Regions from separate parts of the Novosphingobium sp. MBES04 genome, predicted to be linked through region 2. Evidence: predicted binding sites of a transcription regulator. Region 2 holds the regulator's gene; each other region holds the start of a gene.
What was found. Region 2 encodes LexA, which represses DNA repair genes until DNA is damaged. Its sites were predicted from a motif close to GTTCCNCNCTTGTTCT; they were not measured.

Region 1: the regulator LexA is predicted to act here: its motif matches at 4,872-4,887, upstream of MBENS4_RS20780 (ATP-dependent helicase).
Region 3: the regulator LexA is predicted to act here: its motif matches at 2,776-2,791, upstream of MBENS4_RS02685 (S24 family peptidase).

What each region holds. Positions count from the first base shown of each region.
Region 1 is NZ_DF850489.1:1,551,856-1,559,190, reverse strand. It holds gene MBENS4_RS27490 (peptidase dimerization domain-containing protein) at 1-105, opposite strand, end outside; gene MBENS4_RS27485 (M20/M25/M40 family metallo-hydrolase) at 33-887, opposite strand; gene MBENS4_RS20785 (carboxylesterase/lipase family protein) at 1,078-2,487, shown strand; gene MBENS4_RS20780 (ATP-dependent helicase) at 2,547-4,847, opposite strand; gene MBENS4_RS20775 (hypothetical protein) at 5,050-5,319, shown strand; gene rsmD (16S rRNA (guanine(966)-N(2))-methyltransferase RsmD) at 5,406-5,975, opposite strand; gene MBENS4_RS20765 (pseudouridine synthase) at 5,989-6,987, opposite strand; gene MBENS4_RS20760 (MFS transporter) at 7,143-7,335, shown strand, end outside.
Region 2 is NZ_DF850489.1:847,027-854,361, forward strand. It holds gene MBENS4_RS17660 (ComEC/Rec2 family competence protein) at 1-2,070, shown strand, start outside; gene lexA (transcriptional repressor LexA) at 2,098-2,781, opposite strand; gene MBENS4_RS17670 (molybdopterin molybdotransferase MoeA) at 2,904-4,151, opposite strand; gene moaC (cyclic pyranopterin monophosphate synthase MoaC) at 4,148-4,645, opposite strand; gene trpC (indole-3-glycerol phosphate synthase TrpC) at 4,843-5,634, opposite strand; gene trpD (anthranilate phosphoribosyltransferase) at 5,649-6,659, opposite strand; gene MBENS4_RS17690 (anthranilate synthase component II) at 6,656-7,252, opposite strand; gene MBENS4_RS17695 (phosphodiester glycosidase family protein) at 7,249-7,335, opposite strand, start outside.
Region 3 is NZ_DF850488.1:588,473-595,807, forward strand. It holds gene MBENS4_RS02675 (AAA family ATPase) at 1-1,967, opposite strand, end outside; gene MBENS4_RS02680 (hypothetical protein) at 1,970-2,152, opposite strand; gene MBENS4_RS02685 (S24 family peptidase) at 2,860-3,495, shown strand; gene MBENS4_RS02690 (HNH endonuclease) at 3,506-4,414, opposite strand; partial or broken gene mobF (MobF family relaxase) at 4,487-7,335, opposite strand, start outside.

The DNA of each region.
Region 1 (7,335 bases), 700 kb from region 2:
GCCGTCGATGGCGGCGGTATTCCCGTCGGGCGTCACCAGCGTCTGGAGCGCCTGAACGAGGCGCCAGACCGGCGAATCGACGCTGGCCTTGTTGCTGGAATGGATGTCACCGACCGGACCACGGCCCCAGCTTCGCCGCTTGCAATGAGTTCGAGTTCGACCACGCCCTTGGCACCCAGGTTGATCGAGACTTCGCCATCGGGCCCCTGCCAGCAGGCGGGAATGAAGATCCCGGCGCACTGCTTCAGCGCGGGAAGCACCTTGGGATGGGTGGCGAGCTGCTTGAAGTGGGGCGAGCCGATTTCCTCCTCCCCTTCTGCGACGAGAACAAGATTTACAGGCGGCCTGATCCCGGCCCGGCGCATCGCGTGCAGCCCGGCGAGCAGCGTCGCCTGTGGCCCCTTCTGGTTGATTGCCCCGCGTCCGACCAGCGCCTGGCCCCATCCGGGCTTGGCGATGATATGTCCCTCAAGCGGAGGTGAGGACCACTCGCCCGGGTCGAACTGCTTCACATCGTACATGAAGTAGAGCCCCAGCGTCGTTGCGGCGCCGTTGTCCATCACGCCGAAGATGCCGGGAAATCCATCGGTCGGCACGACTTCGACGCTCTCGAATCCGGCCTCGCGGGCAAGGCGCGCCATCATCTGCGCGCCGTCGGGCATGTTGCGGTTCTCGGCCGCGATCGAGGGCAGGGCGATCCATTCGCGCAGCCGGGCGATGTCCGCCTCGCGGCCCGCCTCAAGCTGGCGCAGGATTGCGCCTTGCGGCGTGTCGGCGGCAAGCGCGCGCGCGGGAAGGCCAAGCGCGCCGAACGCGGGCAGCAGCAGTGAGGTGCCCAGCAGGCGGCGGCGGTCGAGCGACGGCGTGGTCGCGGTCGTGGTGTTCATGGCGGTCCTCCCCTCCGGACATGTGCCGCGCAGGATGCGCAGATGGCGGCGGGCTTGCAAGCCGATCCATGGACAGCGCGCTTTTTTGCGCTTGCCTCCTGGCACGGGAACTCCACTCTGGCAGGTGCGATTGCAACGAACGGACGCGTCGACGTGCGTTCGAATGGAAGGGTTACTGATGAAAATTCCGATGGTTATGTCCGCTCTCGTGCTTGCGGGGCTGAGCGTTGCGGCCAGCGCGCAGGAGAGTGCTCCCACGGCCAAGGTCGAGACAGGTACTCTGGCCGGTGTGGCACAGGATGGGGTCCTGAGCTGGAAGGGCATTCCCTTCGCGGCCCCGCCGACGGGGAATCTGCGCTGGCGCGCGCCGCAGCCCGCCAAGGCCTGGTCGGGTGTGCGCCAGGCGACGAGTTATGCCTCGGACTGCATGCAGAAGCCCTTTGGCGGCGATGCCGCGCCGCTCGGCACGCCGCCTGCGGAGGACTGCCTTTACGCCAATGTCTGGCGCCCGGAGAAGGCCGAGGGCAAGCTGCCCGTCCTGGTGTGGATCTATGGCGGCGGCTTCATCAACGGCGGGGCTTCGCCAGCGACCTATTCGGGGGCGGAACTCGCGAAGAAGGGCGTGCTTGTCTTCAGCTTCAATTACCGCATCGGGCGCTTTGGTTTCTTCGCGCATCCCGCGCTGACCAAGGCCGATCCCGATAATGGCAAGCTCGTCAACTACGGCTACATGGACCAGGTCGCCGCGCTCGAATGGGTGAAGCGCAACATTGCGGCCTTCGGCGGTGACCCGGACAACGTGACGATTGCGGGCGAGAGTGCGGGCGGAAACTCGGTCGACAACCTGTTGACGCTTCCCGCGGCCAAGGGCCTGTTCGACAAGGCGGTGGTCATGTCGGGTGGCAACGGCAAGGGCTTCACCAAGTCGAGCATGGAGACCGCGCACGAGGCTGGTGTGGCCTTTGCGAAGAAGAAGGGGATCACCGGCACGGGCCCCGCCGCTCTGGAAAAGTTGCGCGCGCTTTCGGGTGAGGACGTGGTCGATGGCCTTAACCTCATGGCGCTTTTCGCGCCGCAGGAAGGCCCTGTCACCTACACGCTGCCCGTCATCGATGGCGTCACCGCCGCGCCCCAGCGTAGCAATTTCGAGAGCGGCGACTTCGCGCATGTCCCGGTGATGATCGGCGCGACGGCCGCCGACATCGGCGGGGTCGAGGGGCAGATGGTCGCGGGCGCGCGCAAGCTGGCCAAGGTCATCGGCGAGCAGGGTGTGCCGGTCTATGAATACCGCTTCTCTTACGTCGCGGATTCGGTGGCCGCACCGGGCGCCCAGCACGCGACCGACATCCCCTTCTTCTTCGATACGCAGAGGGCGAAGTATGGCGAGGAGACAAGTGTGCGCGACAACGCGATGGGTGATGCGATGAGCAGCTATCTGGTCAATTTCGCCAGGACCGGTGCGCCGTCCACCGGCTGGGGTCTGCCGGCCTGGAAGCCCTATGCCGAGGCAAACGGCCAGATCATGGACTTCGCAACCGATGGCAAGGTCCACTTCCGCGACGACCCCTGGCAGGCCGAGATCGACGCCGCGGACATGTGACGAACGGATAGAAAAAAGGGCCGGAAGGGAGATATCTTCCGGCCCTTTTTCAGTATGTTTCAGGCGGGTTTTACGAAGCTGTCGAGGACCCGCTTTGAGCCTGATTTCTCAAACTCGATCTCCAGCTTGTTGCCTTCCTGCGCCGCTACGGTGCCGTAGCCGAACTTCTCGTGGAAGACGCGCGCGCCCACTTCGATGTCGGTGCGGGGCTTGGAGGCGAAGCTGGCGGCGCTGCGGGTGGTTTCCTTGAGGCGCTTGGGTGCGGTGTCGAATTCGCGCTGGGCGGCGCGCTGCCAGCCGGGGCCACGCGTTACTGTTCGGGACGGCTGGGCGCGGGCGACATCGGCAAAGGGATCGGCGTGCTCGGACCACTGCGCGCGCCAGAGCGAGGCACCGCCCGAGAGCGTGGTCTCGCTCTCAACCTGGTCCTCGGGCAATTCGGCGATGAAGCGCGAGGGGATCGAACTGGTCCACTGGCCGTAGATGCGCCGGTTCGCCGCATGAAGGATGGTGCACTTGCGGCGCGCACGGGTGATCGCGACATAGGCGAGACGGCGCTCTTCCTCCAGACTGGCCAGCCCGCCTTCGTCGAGCGAGCGCTGCGAGGGGAACACGCCGTCCTCCCAGCCGGGCAGGAACACGTTGTCGAATTCCAGCCCCTTGGCCGCGTGCATGGTCATGATCGTGACCTTCTCCTCATCGTCGCGCGCGTCATTGTCCATGACAAGGCTGACGTGTTCGAGGAAGTCGCCAAGACTGTCGTACTCTTCCATCGCGCGGGCGAGCTCGACGAGGTTTTCAAGGCGTCCGCTGGCCTCGGGCGTGCGTTCGGCCTGGAGCGCGTCGGTGTAGCCACTCTCGTCGAGGGCGGTGCGGATGAGGTCGGCGGGGCCTTCCTCCCTGGCCATGTCGCGCCAGCGCGCGAAATCGCGCATCAGCGAGAGCAGCGTGTTGCGTGCGCGGGCGGGCAGTTCGTCGGTGTCGCAGATTTCAAGCGCGGCCTTGGCGAGCGGGATGCCTCGGCGACGCGCCAGCAGGTGCAGCTTCTCCAATGCCTTGGCCCCGAGCCCCCGCTTGGGCGTGTTGTAAATCCGCTCGAAGGCGAGGTCGTCGGCGGGCTGGGCAATGACGCGCAGATAGGCGAGGGCATCGCGGATCTCCGCACGCTCGTAGAAGCGAAAGCCGCCGACGATGCGGTATTTCATCCCGATCGAGATGAAGCGGTCCTCGAACTCGCGGGTCTGGTACTGCGCGCGCACGAGGATCGCGATCTGGTCGAGCGGGGCGCCTTCGCGTTCGAGGCGTTCGATCTCGTCGCCCACCCGGCGCGCTTCCTCCGGCGCGTCCCAGACGCCGACGACGTGGAGCTTGTCGCCGCCATGGCGCTCGGTCCAGAGCGTTTTGCCCAGGCGCTGCGTGTTCTCGTCGATGAGGCCCGAGGCGGCGGCCAGGATCTGCGGCGTGGAGCGGTAGTTCTGTTCGAGCCGGATCACCTTGGCGCCCGGAAAGTCCTTTTCAAAGCGCAGGATATTGGCGACTTCGGCGCCGCGCCAGGAATAGATCGACTGGTCGTCATCGCCCACCACGCAGATGTTGCGGCGGTGCTGGGCGATCAGGCGCAGCCACAGGTACTGGACCTGGTTGGTGTCCTGGTATTCGTCGACCATGACGTACTTGAAGCGCTGCTGGTAATGTTCGAGGACGTCGCGGTGCTCGCGCAGGATGTTGAGCATGTGGAGCAGGAGGTCGCCGAAATCGCAGGCGTTCACCGCCTTCAGGCGCTCCTGATACATATGATAGAAATGCTGGCCCTTGCCCTCGGCGTAGGCCTCGTTCTCGCGCGCGTCGAGGTCGCGCGGGTTGAGGCCACGGTTCTTCCAGCGGTCGATGCACCCGGCCAGTTGCTTGGCGGGCCAGCGCTTCTCGTCGACCCCCTCCGCCTGGATGAGCTGCTTGAGGAGGCGCAGCTGGTCGTCGGTGTCGATGATCGTGTAGTTTGATTCCAGGCCCACCAGTTCGGCGTGGCGGCGCAGCATCTTGGCCGCGATGGCGTGGAAGGTGCCGAGCCAGGGCATCCCTTCGACCGCGGGCCCAACCAGCTGGCCGACGCGCTCGCGCATCTCGCGCGCGGCCTTGTTGGTGAAGGTGACGCACAGGATTTCGCTCGGCCAGGCGAGGCGGCTCTGGACAAGGAAGGCAAGGCGGCGGGTGAGCGCCGAAGTCTTGCCCGTGCCTGCACCGGCCAGCATCAGCACCGGCCCCTCCGTCGTCAGGACGGCTTCGCGCTGGGGCTCGTTCAGTCCGGCGATGAGGGGATTGGACGCGTCGGCGCCTGCAGGATGGGCGGGCGCGGCGGGCAGGGGGGAATGGCTCTCGGTCACACGTGAACAACTAGGGAACGGATTAACCCGGTGCAAGGTCGCTTCGTCGCCGTCCCGGAACAATTCCCCCGGCCAATGCGTCGAAATGGAGTGATCGGCCCCGGGATGTACGGCGGTCCGCCAGCGCGGGAAGGCGGCTGCGGGCTGCGTGCAAGGGGCTTTAAGAAATGGGAGTAAGATTATGAAGAAAAGTCTTATTGCTTGCGCCGCTGCGGCGGCCGTACTGCCCCTTTGCGCTCAGGCGCAGAGCGCATCGGCATCTCCTGAGGTCGTCGAGAAGGACGCGCGCGGGGTGGCTGCGAAGGTTCGGGTCGAGGGCAAGGTCTACGACGTGTGCCGCGGTGAGGCCACTGACGGCTGTATCAATCCGCGCGAGGCCGGGCTCAACTTCGGCAATCGCCCGCTCGACCATTATCCCGAGGACACGGGGCAGGAGATGCCCGCATCCTGATTCCATCAGGACAGTTTCAGCAAAAAAGGGCGCCGGTTCTTCCGGCGCCCTTTTTCGTTTCAGGAAAGTGCTTTGCGGCTTTTTCCTCAGACCTTGCGCAAGATGTGGAGGCGGGCCTTGCCGACATCGCGGGTCGCCTCGACCTCGAAGCCGCGCACGGAAATGCTCTCGTCCCGGGCGGTCTCGATCGAGACCCAGGTCGCTTCATTGATCCAGCCCAGCCGCGCCAGCTTGTCGGCCGCGACCGCGCCCGCGCCGGTGTCGTAGGGCGGGTCGAGCAGGACGAGATCGAGAGCCTCTTTCGCCGTTCCCAGCGCGAGCGCGGAGACCGGGCGCACGTCGCTGCGGTCCTGCGCCTTGAGGTTGGCGATGTTGCGTCGGATCGCGCGGATCGCAGCGGCGTCCTGGTCGACGAAGAGGCAATGCGCCGCCCCGCGCGAGAGCGCTTCGAGGCCAAGTGCGCCCGAGCCCGCGAAAAGGTCGGCCACCTTGAGCCCCTCGAAGGTGCCAAGACGGCTCGCCAGCATCGAGAACAGCGTCTCGCGCGTGCGGTCGGCAGTGGGGCGGGTGGTGTCGCCCTCAGGAGTGGCGAGCTTGCGCCCGCGCCATTCGCCCGCGATGATGCGCAGGCCGGTCCGGGTGGCCGGTCCCTTCATGTCGTGTGCTCCCTCAGCCCTTGGCGCGGTCGATCTCGCGGCGGAACCGGTCGAGCACCTTCGCGTCGATCTCGACGGCGGCGCCCTTGGGCAGCTCGTCAAGCGCGAAGGGGCCATAGCCGATGCGGATCAGGCGGCTGACCTTGAGGCCGAAGTGTTCGAGCACGCGGCGCACTTCGCGGTTCTTGCCCTCGGTGAGCGTCATCTCGATCCAGCGGTTGCGGCCTGCGCCGCGCTCCATGTTGGCGTCGATCTTGCCGTAACGCACGCCGTCGATCTCGACGCCCTCGATGAGGCTTTCGAGCTGTTCCTGCGTGATGTCGCCGAAGGCGCGGGCGCGGTAGGTGCGCGGAACACCGGTCGAGGGCAGTTCCAGTGCGCGCTTGAACTCGCCATCGTTGGTGAGCAGCAGCAGGCCTTCGGTGTTGAAGTCGAGACGGCCCACCGGCATCACGCGGCCCGCATCCTTGGGTAGGGCGTTGCGCAGCGCGGCGTAGATGGTGGGGCGACCGGCCGGGTCGCGCTCGGCGGTGATGAGCCCGGCGGGCTTGTGGAAGGCGAACAGGCGCGTGGCGTCCGCTTCCTTGACCGGGTTGCCATCGACGGTGACGCCCGCGAGCGAGGTCAGCACGGTCGAGGGGGTCTCGACCAGCTCATCGTTCAGCTTCACGCGGCCTTCGGCGATCATGCGCTCGGCTTCACGGCGGCTCGCAACCCCGGCGCGGGCCAGCAGCTTGGCGATGCGATCGCCTTCGCGCGCGGGCATGTTCGGGTCCTTGGGAGTAGGGCCGGCAGGCTTGGGCTTGCCGAAGCTGCGCGGACGCGATCCGGCGCCGCCCTTGCGTTCGTTGAAGGGGCCATCGCGGCGGGGCTCGTCGGAGGAGCGGCCACCCGAACGGGGGCCACGCGAAGGGCCGCGAGCAGGGCCACGCCCTTCGGAGCGGCGCGAATCGGATCCGCGCGAATCGGATCCATAGGAGGAGCCGCCGGATTTGCGAGGTGGTTTGGACATCCGCCGCCCCATACCTGTTGATCGCGCCTTCATCCAGCCTTCCCTTCACGCGGCGCGTCGTTAAGTTGCGCGCATGATCATGACGAAAAGGATCGAGTGTGACCGCGCAGACGACTAACCAACGACGCGGCCTATGGAATTCGGTCCGGCCCTACATGGAAAAGGAGTCCGTCGCGGCTTTCATGCTGGGGGTGTCCTCGGGCTATCCCTTCGCGCTCCTGGCGGCGACGCTGACCACGCGCCTGGCGCAGGACGGGATCGAGAAATCGACGATCACGACCTTTGCGCTGGCCTTCTTCGTCTACAATCTGAAGCCGCTGTGGGCCTGGGTGATCGACGGGGTTTCGC
Region 2 (7,335 bases):
CCGAAGCCGTCCCAATGGGCAGGCCTCATTGCGTTGTGCTGTGCAGCAAGCTTGGCGACCCGAGTTTGCTGGCGGCGATGTGGTGCGTTTCAAACTGTCTCGCAAGCTTTTTTTTGGGTGCCCCTGATGGTGGCGGCGGGCTGCGTCCTGATCTGGGGCCGCTCCATGATGGTGGGAACACCTCCCATCGAGCGGCCTTTGTATGGAGCATTCACGGGGAGGGTGCTCGCGGTGGAGCCGCAATCGGCCCAATCGCGCCGCCGGTTGGTGGTCGCCACGCGCGACCAGGCAAGCGGGCGTGCTCTCAAGATCCGGCTCAACCTGCCGGATGAGCTGTCCGAGGGCGAATCTGTTCGACCGGCGCAGATCAGCGAGGGCAGTCTCATCCAGTTTGAGGCGCGGATCATGCCGCCGGCAGCGCCGCTGCTCCCGGGTGGTTATAATTTTGCAAGAACGGCCTGGTTTGCCGGACTTGCCGGTTCGGGAACGATCCTGAAGCCCGTCACCGTCCTGGAGCCAGCGGAAGGAGGGGAAGCGTCTTTGGCCCGAATACGCCGGGGACTGGCTGGCCATGTTCGTGAGCAGGTTGATGAGCGGGCGAATGGCATTGCGGTGGCGCTCGTGACCGGAGATCGGGGCGGCATCACGGCCGACGATGCGCAGGCCATGCGCGATTCCGGCCTCGCGCATCTGTTGGCCATAAGCGGGCTCCACGTGACGGCCGTAATTGGTCTGATCTATTTCCTGTCTGTGCGCACGCTCGCCTTGTGGCCCGCCTTGGCACTGCGAGTACGGTTGCCGGTATTGGCCTCCGGGCTCGCAGCGCTGGGGGGGATTGGCTATACGCTGCTGACCGGCGCGCAGGTGCCGACGGTTCGTTCGTGTATCGCGGCGCTGCTCGTGCTTGGTGCCCTGGCACTGGGGCGCGAGGCACTGTCCTTGCGAATTCTGGCAGTGGCGGCATTCGCCGTCATGCTTCTATGGCCTGAAGCTGTGGTGGGACCCAGCTTCCAGATGAGCTTTGCCGCTGTCCTTGCCATCGTGGCCTTGTCGACCTCTGCGCCCGTGCGCAATTTCCTCGGTCCGCGCGAGGAACCTGCCTGGATGCGCGGCGTGCGCTGGTTCGGCATGCTCATGCTGACCGGGCTGGTGATCGAGCTCGCCCTGATGCCGATTGCGTTGTTCCACTTTCACAAGGCCGGTCTCTACGGCTCCTTGGCCAATCTCGTCGCAATTCCGTTGACGACCTTTGTGATCATGCCCGGAGTGGTTCTGGCCCTGGCGGCCGATATCGTGTCCCTTGGTGCGCCGCTCTGGGCCGTCGTGGGATGGACCATCAATGCGGTGCTGGGACTGGCGCATTGGGTCTCGGCGCAGCCGGGGGCGGTGACGCTGGTGCCGGGCATGGGCGAGGTGGCCTTCACGTTGTTCCTTGCCGGAGGATTCTGGCTGGCCCTTTTGGTCGGAAAGGCGCGTCTACTGGGCGCTCTCCCCTGCGTCGTGGGCTCTCTTGTCCTCTATAATCAGGCACCGCCTGATCTGCTGATCGCCGGGGATGGCCGCAACGTAGGCGTTGTGGAGCGGACGGCCGGGCGTGATGCGCCAAGGCTGCTGCTGCTGCGCGACACGCGCAGTGACTATGTGCGTGACAATTTCCAGGAGAATGCGGGGCTGCGCGGGGAGGCGATCTACCTCCCCGATCATCCGGGCGCGCGCTGTAACGCCGATTTCTGTTCGATCACCTTGCAGATGCGGGAGCGTGCAGCGACCGTGTTGTTGTCGAGGAGCCGGGACATCGTACCCGAAAGAGAACTGGCCGCCGCCTGTGACCGGGCTGACATCGTGATTTCGGATCGCTGGCTGCCGCGGGCATGCCGGCCGCGCTGGTTCAAGGCTGACCGGGGGACGCTCAGCCAGACAGGAGGCCTGAGCGTTGATCTGTCGCGCGGCGCGGTGCGCAATGTCGCGCAGGGGCAGGGCAGGCATGGATGGTGGCGTGGACGGAAAGGACAGATGTCCCTGCAGGACCTCATCCCGCCCATGCCATCACCGTCGTCTCCGGATCGTTAGCGCGCGTGGCGCTGCGATCCGGTTGGCTCAGTGGAAGTAGCGACGCAGGAGGCCTGCGAGCTTGCCCTGCACCTTGATCTCGTCGGCCGCATAGATCTGCGGTTCATAGGCCGCGTTGGCCGGGTCGAGACGGATCATGCCGTTTTCACGGCGCAGGTACTTGAGCGTCGCTTCCTCGCCGCGCACGAGAGCGACCACGATTTCGCCATCGTTGGCGATTTCGGTGCGCTTCACGAGGGCGAAGTCGCCGTCGAGAATGCCCGCTTCGATCATCGAATCGCCTGAGACCTCCAGCGCATAGTGTTCACCCGCGCCCAGAAGCGCGGCGGGAACGGGCAGGATCGCCTGGTCCTCCAGCGCTTCGATCGGGACGCCCGCGGCGATGCGTCCGTGCAAGGGGATCTCGATCACATCGGGCGCCGATGCGGGAGCCGCGGCCTCGGGCTTGGTGAAAGGAATGACATTCGATCCGGCAGCAGGGGCCGCCTGGCCACCTTCGTCGGCGCGGCGCAGCACTTCGAGCGCGCGGGCGCGGTTGGGCAGGCGGCGAATGAAGCCGCGTTCCTCGAGCGCGGAGATCAGTCGGTGCACGCCCGACTTGGACTTGAGGTCCAGCGCGTCCTTCATTTCTTCGAAGCTGGGCGAAATGCCGGTTTCGTCAAGCCGGGTCTGGATGAACCGGAGCAATTCGTGCTGCTTGCGGGTCAACATGTTCGCTGCCTCTTTCCTGCGCGTGCCGCACACGGAAATTCGGCTTCCCGCGCATCAGCTGTTCTTCTTGATGTTCCACTTGTGAACATTTTGAGAACAATTAAGCAACAGAATTTCCCACGTCAAGCGATACCGCCATTCTGGAGTATGTAGATGCGCACGTTTGCGCCAGACGGTGTTTCCGGTCCGTTCGCAGGACGGTCGATAAGGACATTGCTCCCCGCCAACGCCCCCAGGGCGCCGCTGTCCTGAACGCGCACGGCCCGCACGCATTCTCCGTCCCACGTCCCGCGCAGGAACTCGCGGCGCGCACCTGTTGCGGGAAGGTCGCCCTCGAGCCGGGTGGTCACGGCCATGGGCGTGGGGTCGATCGCGCCCATCAGACGGCGCAGCAGCGGGAGCAGGAAGTGGTACCCCGTAACGAGCGCGGAGACCGGATTTCCGGGCAGCCCGATGATGATCTGGCGGCGCTGGGAGCGGGGGCGGGTGGCGACGAGGAGCGGCTTGCCGGGCTTGATCGCGATGCGCCAGAAGTCGAGCTTCGCGCCCCAGGCTTCGAGCGCGGGGCGGATGAGGTCGTGGTCGCCAACGGACGCGCCGCCGCTGGTGACGATGACGTCGGCATGGGCGGCCTCGTCGAAGGCGCCGAGCAGCGCGTCGAGCGTATCTCCGACCGGGCCGATGCGGCGTGTCTGGACTGCGAGCCCGGCGACCATTGCCTCCAGCATGGCGCCATTGCTCGCCGGAATCTGGTGCGTGGCGCAGTTCTCCGGGTCGGAGGAGAGCTCATCGCCGCTGTCGATGATCGCGACTTCGGGGGCGCGGAAGACGGGCAGGTGCCTGTGCCCGGCCGAGACGGCGAGCGCGATCTGCGCAGGGCCGATGCGGGTTCCGGCGGGAAGGACTTCCTTTCCGGTCACGAAGTCCGAGCCGAGGCGGCGCACGTGGCGATCCTGCGGGCTGGGGCCTGAGCCGGTGAGCGCGAGTGCATCGTCGCTGCGCGTGAGATCTTCCTGCACGATCACGGCGGCGGCGTCGCAAGGCAGCAGCGCGCCGGTCGAGATGCGCACCGCGTCACCGCGCGCCATGGTGCCGGTGAAGGGGTGCCCGGCGGCGCTTTCGCCCACGATGGTCCAGGGGCCGGCAAGATCGCCATCGGTGACCGCGTAGCCGTCCATCGCGGAAAGGTGCCCGGCGGGCTGGGTGCGGCGGGCGAGCAGCGGTTCTGCAAGATAGCGGCCGATGGCGCCTGTCATGTCGACATGCTCGCGGCGCATCGGATCGGCGAGAGCAAGGAGGCGGCGCTGTGCCTCTTCGAGCGGGATCGGGGGCGTCATGACGGGCGTGTCGGGAGAAGGCGCGGTGCTCATACCCACCCTTGCGCCTTCCAGTGGCCCGACTTGCCGCCCTGCTTCTCGACGAGGCGGATATCCGAGATGACCATGCCCTTATCGAGCGCCTTGGCCATGTCGTAGATCGTGACAAGCGCGATCGAGACGGCGGTGATCGCCTCCATCTCGATGCCGGTCTTGCCGGTGATCGAGGCGGTCGCGGTGGCGCGGATGGAGCCGGTGAACTCGTCCTCTTTCTCGAAGGTGAAATCGAGGTTCACCGCATCGAGGGGGAGGGGGTGGCACATCGGGATGAGATCGGCGGTCTTCTTGGCCGCGAGGATGCCTGCGATGCGCGCCGTTCCCAGCACGTCGCCCTTGGGGGCATCGCCGGCGCGCACGGCGTCGAGCGCCTCGCGGGTCATGGTGATCGTGCCGCTGGCCACCGCGAGGCGGCGGGTTTCGGCCTTGGCGCCGACATCGACCATGCGCGCGGTGCCGTCCGTGTCGATATGGCTAAGCGATGAGCTCACGAGAGGGGTCCTTGGCGCAAGGGGAAATGACAGGGAGGGGACATGAGGTTGACACAGTTGACACAGTCTAGGGGGCCAACTGTCCGGCCCCCTTCCTGCGGCATCTCGGCAAGGGTCGGGAAGGAGGCGCGAAGGGGCGTCATTGCGTGAGATCCTCGCAGATCGCGGCGGTGTAGGACAGCCCCTTTTCGCGCTCTTCAGGCGCCGGTCAGGAGGCGCCGGGTGGCGACCTCGACGTCGGCCTCGCGCATCAGGCTTTCGCCGACCAGGAAGGTGCGCGCGCCGCAGGCCGACAGGCGCACGAGGTCCTCGTGCCGGTTGATGCCGCTCTCGCTGACCAGGAGCGCGCCCTCGGGCGCAAGCGGGGCGAGCCGCTCGGTGATGCCGATGTCGGTGACAAAGCGCTTGAGGTCGCGGTTGTTGACGCCAATAAGCCTTGATTTCAAACGACTTGCACGTTCCATCTCGACTTCGTTGTGAACTTCGACAAGGCAGTCCATGCCGCGTTCGTGCGCGGCGGCCTCGATCTCGGCCATCTGCGTATCGTCCAGCGCGGCGACGATGATGAGGATCGCGTCGGCCCCGATCGCGCGGGCTTCGGCGACCTGCCAGGGGTCGATCATGAAGTCCTTGCGGATCACCGGCAGCGAAACCGCGGCGCGGGCCTCGACAAGGAAATCCTCATGCCCCTGGAAGTAGGGCGCGTCGGTAAGGATCGAGAGGCAGGCCGCGCCGCCCGCTTCATAGGCCTTCGCGTGTTCGGCGGGCCGGAAGTCGGGGCGGATGAGACCCTTGGAAGGGCTTGCCTTCTTGATCTCGGCGATGAGCGCGAAGCCACCTTGGGCCTTGGTACGCAGCGCCGCCTCGAAGCCGCGCGGCGCGCTCTGGAAGGAGGCCTGCGCGTCGAGTTCGTCCAGCGTCGAGAGGGTCTTGCGCACGGTCACTTCGCCGCGCTTGGTCTCGCAGATTTCGGTCAGCTTGTCGGACATGAGATTCCCTGTTGTCAGCCGCGCGGTTTGGTCGCGGCGATCCAGCAGTTGAGGAGGGCGTTGGCAAGGCCCTTGTCGATGGCCTCGGCGGCTTCCTCGACGCCTTCGGTCCAGCTCTCGACTTCGCCCGCGACCATCAGCGCGCCAGCTGCGTTGAGCAGCACGGCGTCGCGGTAGGCGCCGGGTTCACCCTGGAGCAGGTTCCGGAGGGCCTGCGCGTTGAAGGCCGGGTCTCCGCCGCGGATGGCCTCGACCGGGGCGCTCGACAGGCCAAGCTCGGCGGCGGTCACGCGCTTCATCGCGACGTCGCGGCCCGCAACGTCGGCGACTTCGTTGCCACCTGCGAGGCTGAGCTCGTCGAGGCCCTCGTCGCCCGAGACGACCATTGAGTGGACCGTGCCGAGCCGGGCCAGCGCCTCGGCGTAAATGGGGACATAGGCCGGACGGGCGATGCCGACCAGCTGGCGCGAGACGTTGGCCGGGTTGGCAAGCGGGCCCATCAGGTTGAAGATCGTGCGGCGCGCGATGGCCTTGCGGATCGGCATGATGCGGCCCATCGCGGGGTGGTGCTTGGCCGCAAAGAGAAAGCCGATGCCGATGTCCCGGAGGGTGTCCTCGGCGGTCTCGGCGGCGCGGTCGAGGTCGATGCCGAGCGCCTCCAGGGTGTCGGCCGCGCCCGCCTTGGAGCTGGCCGCGCGGTTGCCGTGCTTGGCGACCGGCACGTCGCAGGCCGCGACGACCAGGCTGACCGCGGTCGAGACGTTGAGCGTGTGGTGCCCGTCGCCGCCCGTCCCGCACACATCGATGGCGTTTTCGGGCGCGTCGATGGGAATCATGCGTTCGCGCATGGCGCGCGCCGCGCCCGCGATCTCGCTCGCCGTCTCGCCGCGTTCGGACAGGGCGACGAGGAAGTCCTTGACCACCTCATCGTCGACCTTGCCGTCGAGGATTGCGCCGAAGGCCTCGTGCGCCTCGTCCTCGGCAATGGCCCTGGCGGTATCGGGAAGCTGGGTGAGGGCGCTCACGCGCTCAACCTTTCGGGAAGCTTCGCCTCAATCCCGCAGATCGCGAGGAAGTTTGCGAGCATGGCGTGGCCGTGCTCGGTCGCAATGGATTCGGGGTGGAACTGCACGCCGTGGATGGGCAGGCTTTCGTGCGCGAAGCCCATGACGTGGCCGTCCTCGGAGCGGCAGTTGACCTTGAGGCAGGCGGGAATGTCCTCGACGATCAGCGAGTGGTAGCGCGTCGCCATGAAGGGCGAGGGGAGCCCCGCAAAGACGCCGGTGCCATCGTGCGTCATGGTCGAGGTCTTGCCGTGCATCAGACCGCCGCGCACGACCTTGCCGCCAAAGAACTGGCCGATCGACTGGTGGCCCAGGCACACGCCCAGGAGCGGCAGGCCCTTCTCGGCCGCCGCGCCGACGAGGTCGAGGCTGATGCCCGCCTCGTTCGGGGTGCAGGGGCCGGGCGAGACGAGAAAGCCCTTTGCGCCCGAGGCCAGCGCCTCTTCGACGGTGAGGCTGTCGTTGCGCACCACCTTCACCTCGGCGCCCAGTTCCATGACGTAATGGACCAGGTTCCAGGTGAAGCTGTCGTAATTGTCGATGACGAGGATCATGGGTTTGCCTTCTGGCCGTGCGCCGGTGCGCCTTGCGTCTGTGTGTCTTGCGCCTTCGCGCGTTTCTCGACGACGATCAAGGG
Region 3 (7,335 bases), on a different contig from region 2:
ACGGCATAGTCTTTCCCGTTAAACTGACGGGTCTCGCCTTTCTTCCCTTCTCCGGAAGCACGGTTGGTCCGGACGAGGACGTATTCCTTCCCTACTCTTGCACGCAGCACGTCAATCACAGCGTTGTTGGCCTGCGAACCCGAGACCATCAGTACCACCTGACTGGCCATGCGTGGCACATGCTCGCCCGTCGTCTCGCGATAGCTGTCATCGAGCTGGCCGAAGGGAGAGTCCAGAACGAGGGGGGCGACCGTGCCACGCAGCAGTCGGTGATCCTGCGCGTTCTGACGAAGTCGGGCGTACTCGACCAGCGCAGCCGTGAATGCGAGACCGAGTAGCTGGTTTTCGCCACTGGATTTGGGGAGCTGCGTTCCCTCTTCATTGACGAGAGCCACTGCGTATTCGTCGGTCAGTCTCAGCTTAAAGCTCTTCCGGGTGGTAGCCTGAAGGACTTTGCTGATCTGCGAGCGAAGTATCTTTCGAGCATCCTCTTCTTCTTCGACGAGTTCAGCTTCGAGCCGCTCCTTGAGCCGTTCGCACAGTTCGTGACGTCGGACGAAAATTCTCGCATCCTCGTCGTTCTCGAGCAGCTTGTTGAGTTCGCGCTCCTTGTTCGCCTTGGACGCCTCGGAACTGCGGAGATTGTTTTCCAGGGCGCCGATCTGCCGGTTTATCCCATCGAGTTCGCCTCGCAGCTCATTCCGGCGCCGCTCGCGTTCGGCGATCTCATCGAAATCGATACCAGAGAGCTTGTCGGAGATCTCCCCAAGTTCTGCTTCGATGGCGCTGATCTCGTGTCGAGCTTCGGCTAGTCGCTTGTTAGCTGCGTCCAACCGGCCTGGCGCTTTTTCCCTTTCTCGCTTGAGTTCTTTAAGGGTGGAGCGAACGCTCGAAAGTCGACTGCGCAACGTCTTGTTCGCTGCCTTCTGTAGGAGACTCCGAACCTTCTCATATTCGGTGGAACCCTTTTTCAGCTCCGTCCCGCAGATGCATTCTTCCATCTCCAAAATGTCCTGAACGAACTCTTCGTTGTAGGGCGAAGGGATGCGGCCCTTCACATCCTGAGCCTCGAGATGATCGAATGTCTTTTCGGTAATGCGAGAGGAGACGAGGAAGCGGCCATTGTCGCCGAGCCACTTCAGCAACTCGTCCTGTGCGCTCGCTGCTCTGGTGATAGCACGCTTGAGCGAGTTGTTCGCCCGGTCGCGGCTGGCCTGGAGTTCTCGCGCAGCGGCCGAGTTACGCAATTTGGCTTCAATGTCGGCAATCTGCTGTTGCTTCTGTTCCGCTTGCCCTTTCAGACCGTCGAGTGCTTCCCTGCCGCTCTTGAGCTGGTCCGTAAGCCGGTCGATCTCATTCGAGAGGACTTCGATCTGGTCGGTCGCTTTGGCTTTAGGCATTTGCCGCCGATAGTACGCAGCCGTCTCTTCAAGGTCCTCGATCGCTGTCTCGATTAGATTGCATCCGAGAATATCCTGGACTGCCTTGCGGATTCCGCGCCGGTTCTCCTCGCCGAGGAAGACCTCTGCATGTTCACCGTCGAAAAGAAAGTGTCCCGCCATGGTCTTCGGTATGACCGTGTTGATGAAGCTATCGGGGTTGTCGATCGAAACGCTGTGGCCATCATCGATCCGCATGATTGAGAACTCACGACCGCCCATGGTGCCGTTGCCGTGGAAGCGACGGGCACGATAACGCTTGTCGTTGTGCTCGAAGAGGACTTCTACATAGCAGGAATCTCTCCCTACGGCCTTAGCGTCGTGGTTAACCAGGTCCTGCTTGCGTTCAAACTTGGCAGTGGTCGTGCCGTAGAAGCACCAAAGCATCGCGTTTAGAAGCGTGGTCTTTCCGACGCCGTTTTCCGCGTGAATCAGAGTAACGTTTTCATCCGGATCCATCGAGAATTCGATGGTATGCTCGCCATGGAAGCAGCGAAAATCCTTCAGAGTGATTTCATCGAGCCACATGATTAGTCTCCTCCCAACGGAGTGGCGCGATCGATAATGTCACGAAGGCGCCGGCGGCGCTCGCTGTCCTTATTCCGGTTTTCGAAGTAGAATTCGCGCTGCAGCTCTACGATTTCCGCGATCACGCGGTTCTCTAGTTCTTCGCTTCCATCCGATTGCGTCTCGGCCGCGTCGCCATCCTGCATTTCTCGTCATCCCCCAGAAGCGGTCTTAGCGCTACATGTGTCACCAATCTATCGATCTGGTAAATAGGGAAATACAGCCGCTCAACACTTGAAGGGCAAATACGATCGCGGTCCCGATCTCCTTCATGCTCAAAGTGCCGGTTGTCCTTCGTTCGCGTTTCAACGGAACGGCTCTGATCTCTTCGAACCGACTGGTCCGTGACATCCATCTGATCGCGTCGCAGTCATCGTCGAGCAGCTTACGAGCATCTGAGGCAGTGAGGTCGTGTCGAAGCTTGAGATTGATACGGAAGTACTGGACGTCTTTGATCGATCCAAAGCACTGAAAGTTCTAGAGAACGTGGTAGTTCTCGGCCTGATAGACAATGACAACTGCCAACCATCATAGCCCGAGGGTATGAGCGCAAGCGCCGCGTTAGCAAGTTGGCCGATCAGCCAAGTAGCGCTCCACCTTCTCTACCGTTCGGCGACGCGGCCTGCGGCCAGCTCGTAGGTCAAGCACGAAGCGCGGATCGCCAACCGCGCGACGACCAAACCGTGTCGCCGACATGTGCGATTCTTTCAGGTGTCGCTCAATGCGATCCAGCAATTTCATAGCCTTCCTCGACTCACTCAGCACTTGTGTTCTTGTTTTGTTCTTAGTAGGAAGGTTCCATCGAGTCTAGGAGATTTCCTTCTCTCCTGAGACCGTCAGAAGGAACGACACGATGGAACACGTCAGAGAGGAGCTCGATCGCCTGATCCAGCAGCGACGGCTCGGATATTCCTCGATCTCGCGGATGATCGGACGAAACTCGTCCTACATTCAGCAATTCATCAAGCGTGGCTCGCCGCGAAAGCTGGATGACGATGACCGGCGCACGCTTGCCAGCTTCTTCGGGGTCGACGAGCAAGTGCTTGGCGGACCGCCCGCCCCCATGCGTGACGGGTTGATTGAAATACCCGTGCTCAATGTCGATGCATCGGCGGGCTTTGGAGCGATTGCCGAAAGCGAGACCGCCCATACCCGCTTCGGTTTCGACGAACGCTGGCTTGCCCGGCTGACCCGGGCAAAGAGCGCCAGTCTCTCGATCATCCACGTCCTGGGCGATTCCATGGAGCCGACACTCAGCGATGGCGACGAGGTGCTGGTCGATGCGTCAGACCAGGGCTCGCGGCTACGCGACGGTATCTACGTCTTGCGCGCCGACGACGCGCTGGTGGTCAAGCGCGTGACGCTCAAGCCTGGTGGCCGCAAGATCACCATCAGCAGCGACAATTCGGCCTATCCCAGCTGGGATGATGTCGACCGGTCCGAGATCCAGGTGGTCGGCCGTGTCATCTGGTTCGGACGCGCGGTCTGATCCTACCAAATCAGAACCCCGCAAAACGCGCGCGATGCTTGGCAACGAAGTCCGGACGGGGGTGATCCCTCGGATCGACCGGAAGCCTGATCTTCTGTCCTGAAGGGGGGAAGAGCTTCAACAGGTCGGACGGCACCTTGTTGTGCGATACGAGCAGGCAAAGGTTATCGTCGAATGTGATGAGATGCCGGTCGAACAGCCAATGGGCCGTAGCCGAGAGCGCCACGCCGTTGGGTACGACGTCGGGTCCGCCATCGGCGACGGACCAGATATGGGCCGCCTGTGCCTCGGCTTTCCCGCCACCATTGATGATCCGCAATCCCGTGACGGCGCAGGTGCTGTCATAAGCGTCGAGCACCTGATTGCGGAAACTGGCGGCACGGATCTTCTTGTTCACCAAGATCTGCTCGATCCGGCGTTCGCCAAAATCATCGGCCAGCAGCGCGGCGGTTGCATCGTCGATGTACCGCTCGTCTAGCTCGAGCCTGATCCGGTTGTCCGGGTCGAGCGTCTCGCTCAGCCCCTGATTGACGATGGCGACAAAATCATCGCCATCGAGCGTGCGCACCGATTTGCCGCGCAGCGTCCTTCCGGCATCGCCAGGACGGGCCATCTCGCGCAGGAAGCGTTCGGCAAAGCGTCCGCCCTTATCGCGGTAGGACACCGCATCATCGAAGGGTAGATAGTCCCTGACGCGCGCATAGTAGTGGGTTGGATCAGCCTCATCGGGATCGATCCGCTCAACAAAAGCGGTCGCGATGTAGGCCATCCGACCGCCCGATACGCGGGTTTCGCGGTAAATGATCCAGTCGTTTTCAAGCTGGCGGGCTTGAGGAAGATATTGCGAGGGGAAATGATACCGCTCTGTGATGAGGTCGTCGTAGCGCGAATTGCCGCTGATCTCGAATACACCCTTCACCGGCAACGCTCCGCACTTCTCTCGAACAGGCATCGTGCCTGGTAACGCGAAAATCGTCCAGGCTGTCGGTTATCAAATGCCGATTTCGAAAGGCTTTACCCTTTCCTTGGTGAGTTCGGGTTTGTCACTTGCAGGCGAAGCGTTGCCAACATCCTTGTCTTGCGAAAGGCCCTTGGCAGCTGCCGCCTTGAGCCTTTGCGTTACTTCGAGGGCCGACGCTTTCTCGCCGCTGTTGGACTTGATGGCCCGGCCAAGTTTCTCGGCATTATCTGCAATCAGCGTAAGGCCGTCGCGAAGCCGGGTGACCGTGACCAGGAAGGTCTGCCGATTGGCGAGATTACGTTCGCGGCTGTCCATCACCGCGATCCCGCGATCGGAGGTCAGTCCCTGCGCCATATGCGCATTGAGGGCATAAGCGAGGTCCATGCGTTTGAGCATGGGGTCGCCGCGGCTCAGGCGGAGCTCCTTGCCCGCTGATGTCTCCACCAAGACGCCCTTTGTGTCGATGGCCACGATCCTCGCCTGGTCGGCGTTGAACAGCCCGCGCTTGTGGTCGTTGTCGGTCCAACGGATCTTGTCACCCTCGATGATGGATAGCGATTTGCGGTCAAAGAGCGACAGCCGGCTATCGACTGCACCCGGCCGCAAACGCGCAGGATTGAACTTGCGCAGACGCCCCTTCCTGTCCTCAAGCACGAGCTGCTTGCGCGCTTGGTCGATGGTTTTGACGGTGTAGTCGCCCTTGGAGAGTTCCTGGGTGCTGTCCCGCGAGCGGAAGTTGAGAACCATGCCCGGTTGGTATGTGCGAAGGTATCGCAACTCCTCGTGCGTCACATTCACCCGAGAATGAACGGTCAGCCGGCCCGATCGTGGGCCGAGCTCGCCGTTGGCCTTGAGTCCGCGCTGGACAGCCTCGTTAACCGCAGACCGTAAGGCCCGTCCCGACACGTAGATCGACGTCCGATCCCGATCCGCCGGGCTGAGCGAAAGCCACTTTTCGGCAGCAACAATCGCACTGTCCCCGCAAGCCTCGATGGTCGAAGGCGCAAGAGCCTGGAGCGCATCGTCGATGCGTCCCTCCTGCGCGGCGGCCTGGGCTCGCCGCAGGACGGGATCGCGGCCGCGCAAATTCACATCCATGTTGGCGCGCTCGATCCCGGCCTGTTGGACGAGGTCGAAGGGCTTACCGGCATCGACGGCGCCTAGCTGTCGCTTGTCACCGACGAGAACCAGACGATGGACTTCGGCAAGGTTCGCCAGCCGTACCAGCTTGGCCTTGTCCTCGTTCGACACCATCGAGGCCTCGTCGAGCACCAGGACATGGTCTCCGAGCGCGCTCCGAGCCTCACTCAGCAAGGTGGCATTTCCCGGCTCGTGCAGAAGCCTGCCCCATTGGGCGAGAAAGCGGGCAATGGTCATCGAACGGATGCCGGTGTCGCGTTCGAGCATCTGGACGAGCGTGTTCTGCACGGCGAGCCCCAGCACCTGCTTGCCTTCCTCGCGGAGCAGCTGGGCGACCGGCTTCATCACGCTGCTTTTGCCCGCCCCGGCTATGCCCTGGATCGCTACGATCCGGTCACGCGATGAGAGCACAAGGCCCGCCGCATCCTCCTGCCCTTCGTTGAGCGAAATTCCGTGGTTGATCGCGGCAACTGCCTGAACCCGTTCTGCTGCGTCTTTCCGATCCAGGATGGGCGACACTGCACCTCGTCCCTGGTCGACGTTCGCGAGAATGGTGCTTTCAAGTTCAAGCGCCTCGCGGCTCGCCAACCAGCCTTTGTGTTCGCCTTTGCCGGGCTCAAGTGCGCCGCTTCTGACCAATGCGTTCACACGGGTTTCGACGTGGCCCACCGTCGTCGGCAGCCCAAAATCGAGCGCCGCCTTCAGCAATCCCTCACGGGGAAAGGCTGCCTCGCGCTGCGAGAGATGACGCACCGCAGAGGCCACGGCCTGTGCAGCCGCAATGGTCGGCGCATCCTGCTTGAGGACATGGGCAGGGATCAGTGGATCAGCCGGATCGCCCTTGATCCGCTGCGCAAACTCCCTCAGCTTCGCAATCCCGCGCTGAAGGAGGTTTTGCTCTTTCGAGCCTCCGGCGACCTTTGCCGCGGCACGCATCTGGGATGCGTCAATCAGACCACCGAGATCGAGACCGACCTCTTCGGCTCGCTGGCGCCAGGACGCAAGAAGGCCCTCGCGATCGCGCACTGGCTCTTTGCCTTTGCGTGTTTCCAGCGTTGCGACAATCCCTGCCTCCAGTCCGCTCCCGCGCCTGGCTGCGAGGACTTCTTCGCGCCGCGTTGAAAAGGCCATAACTTGCTGGCGGGCAATGCCCGCTGCTTCGAAGTTGCCATGCTTTCCAACCGGCCCAGCCTCGTAGCCCATTTTCTCGACTGCCAGACGAAAGCGAGCCATGGTCATCGAGTTGAGCAGCGTGTTGAACGACCAAAGTTTGTCATTGCGAAGCGCGCGCCACTTTCCGTCGCTACCTTGCGTGACATTTGCCACGACCGCATGAAAATGCAGGTTCGGCTCCTGGTTGCGGTTGGTGTCGTGCTGGAAGAGACCAATCGTCAGGTTATCTGTCGCGACCTTCCCGTAGCCAGCCTGACTGCCCATCCGGGTTTGCGCCGCGTTCTTTTCTGCCCAGCGCAAGGTCTCGCTGACGGCCTCGCGATAGGCATCGATTATCCGCTGGTCGCCACCCACCAGCGCAAGCAACGACCAGCTTTTCGGCAGTGAGAATGTGAGGTCTGTTCCCGGCCTGTGGGCCTGGCCCGCGTTGCGACCTGGATACCACCGGGAAGTTCTCCCCGCAGCAAGGCATCGAACTGCGCGGCGCTGACGCGGCCCTCGAGACCAAGTCGTTCCGCTCCCTTCCCGACCCAGGTTCCGGAACGATCGGCATCGGCGCCGGTGTA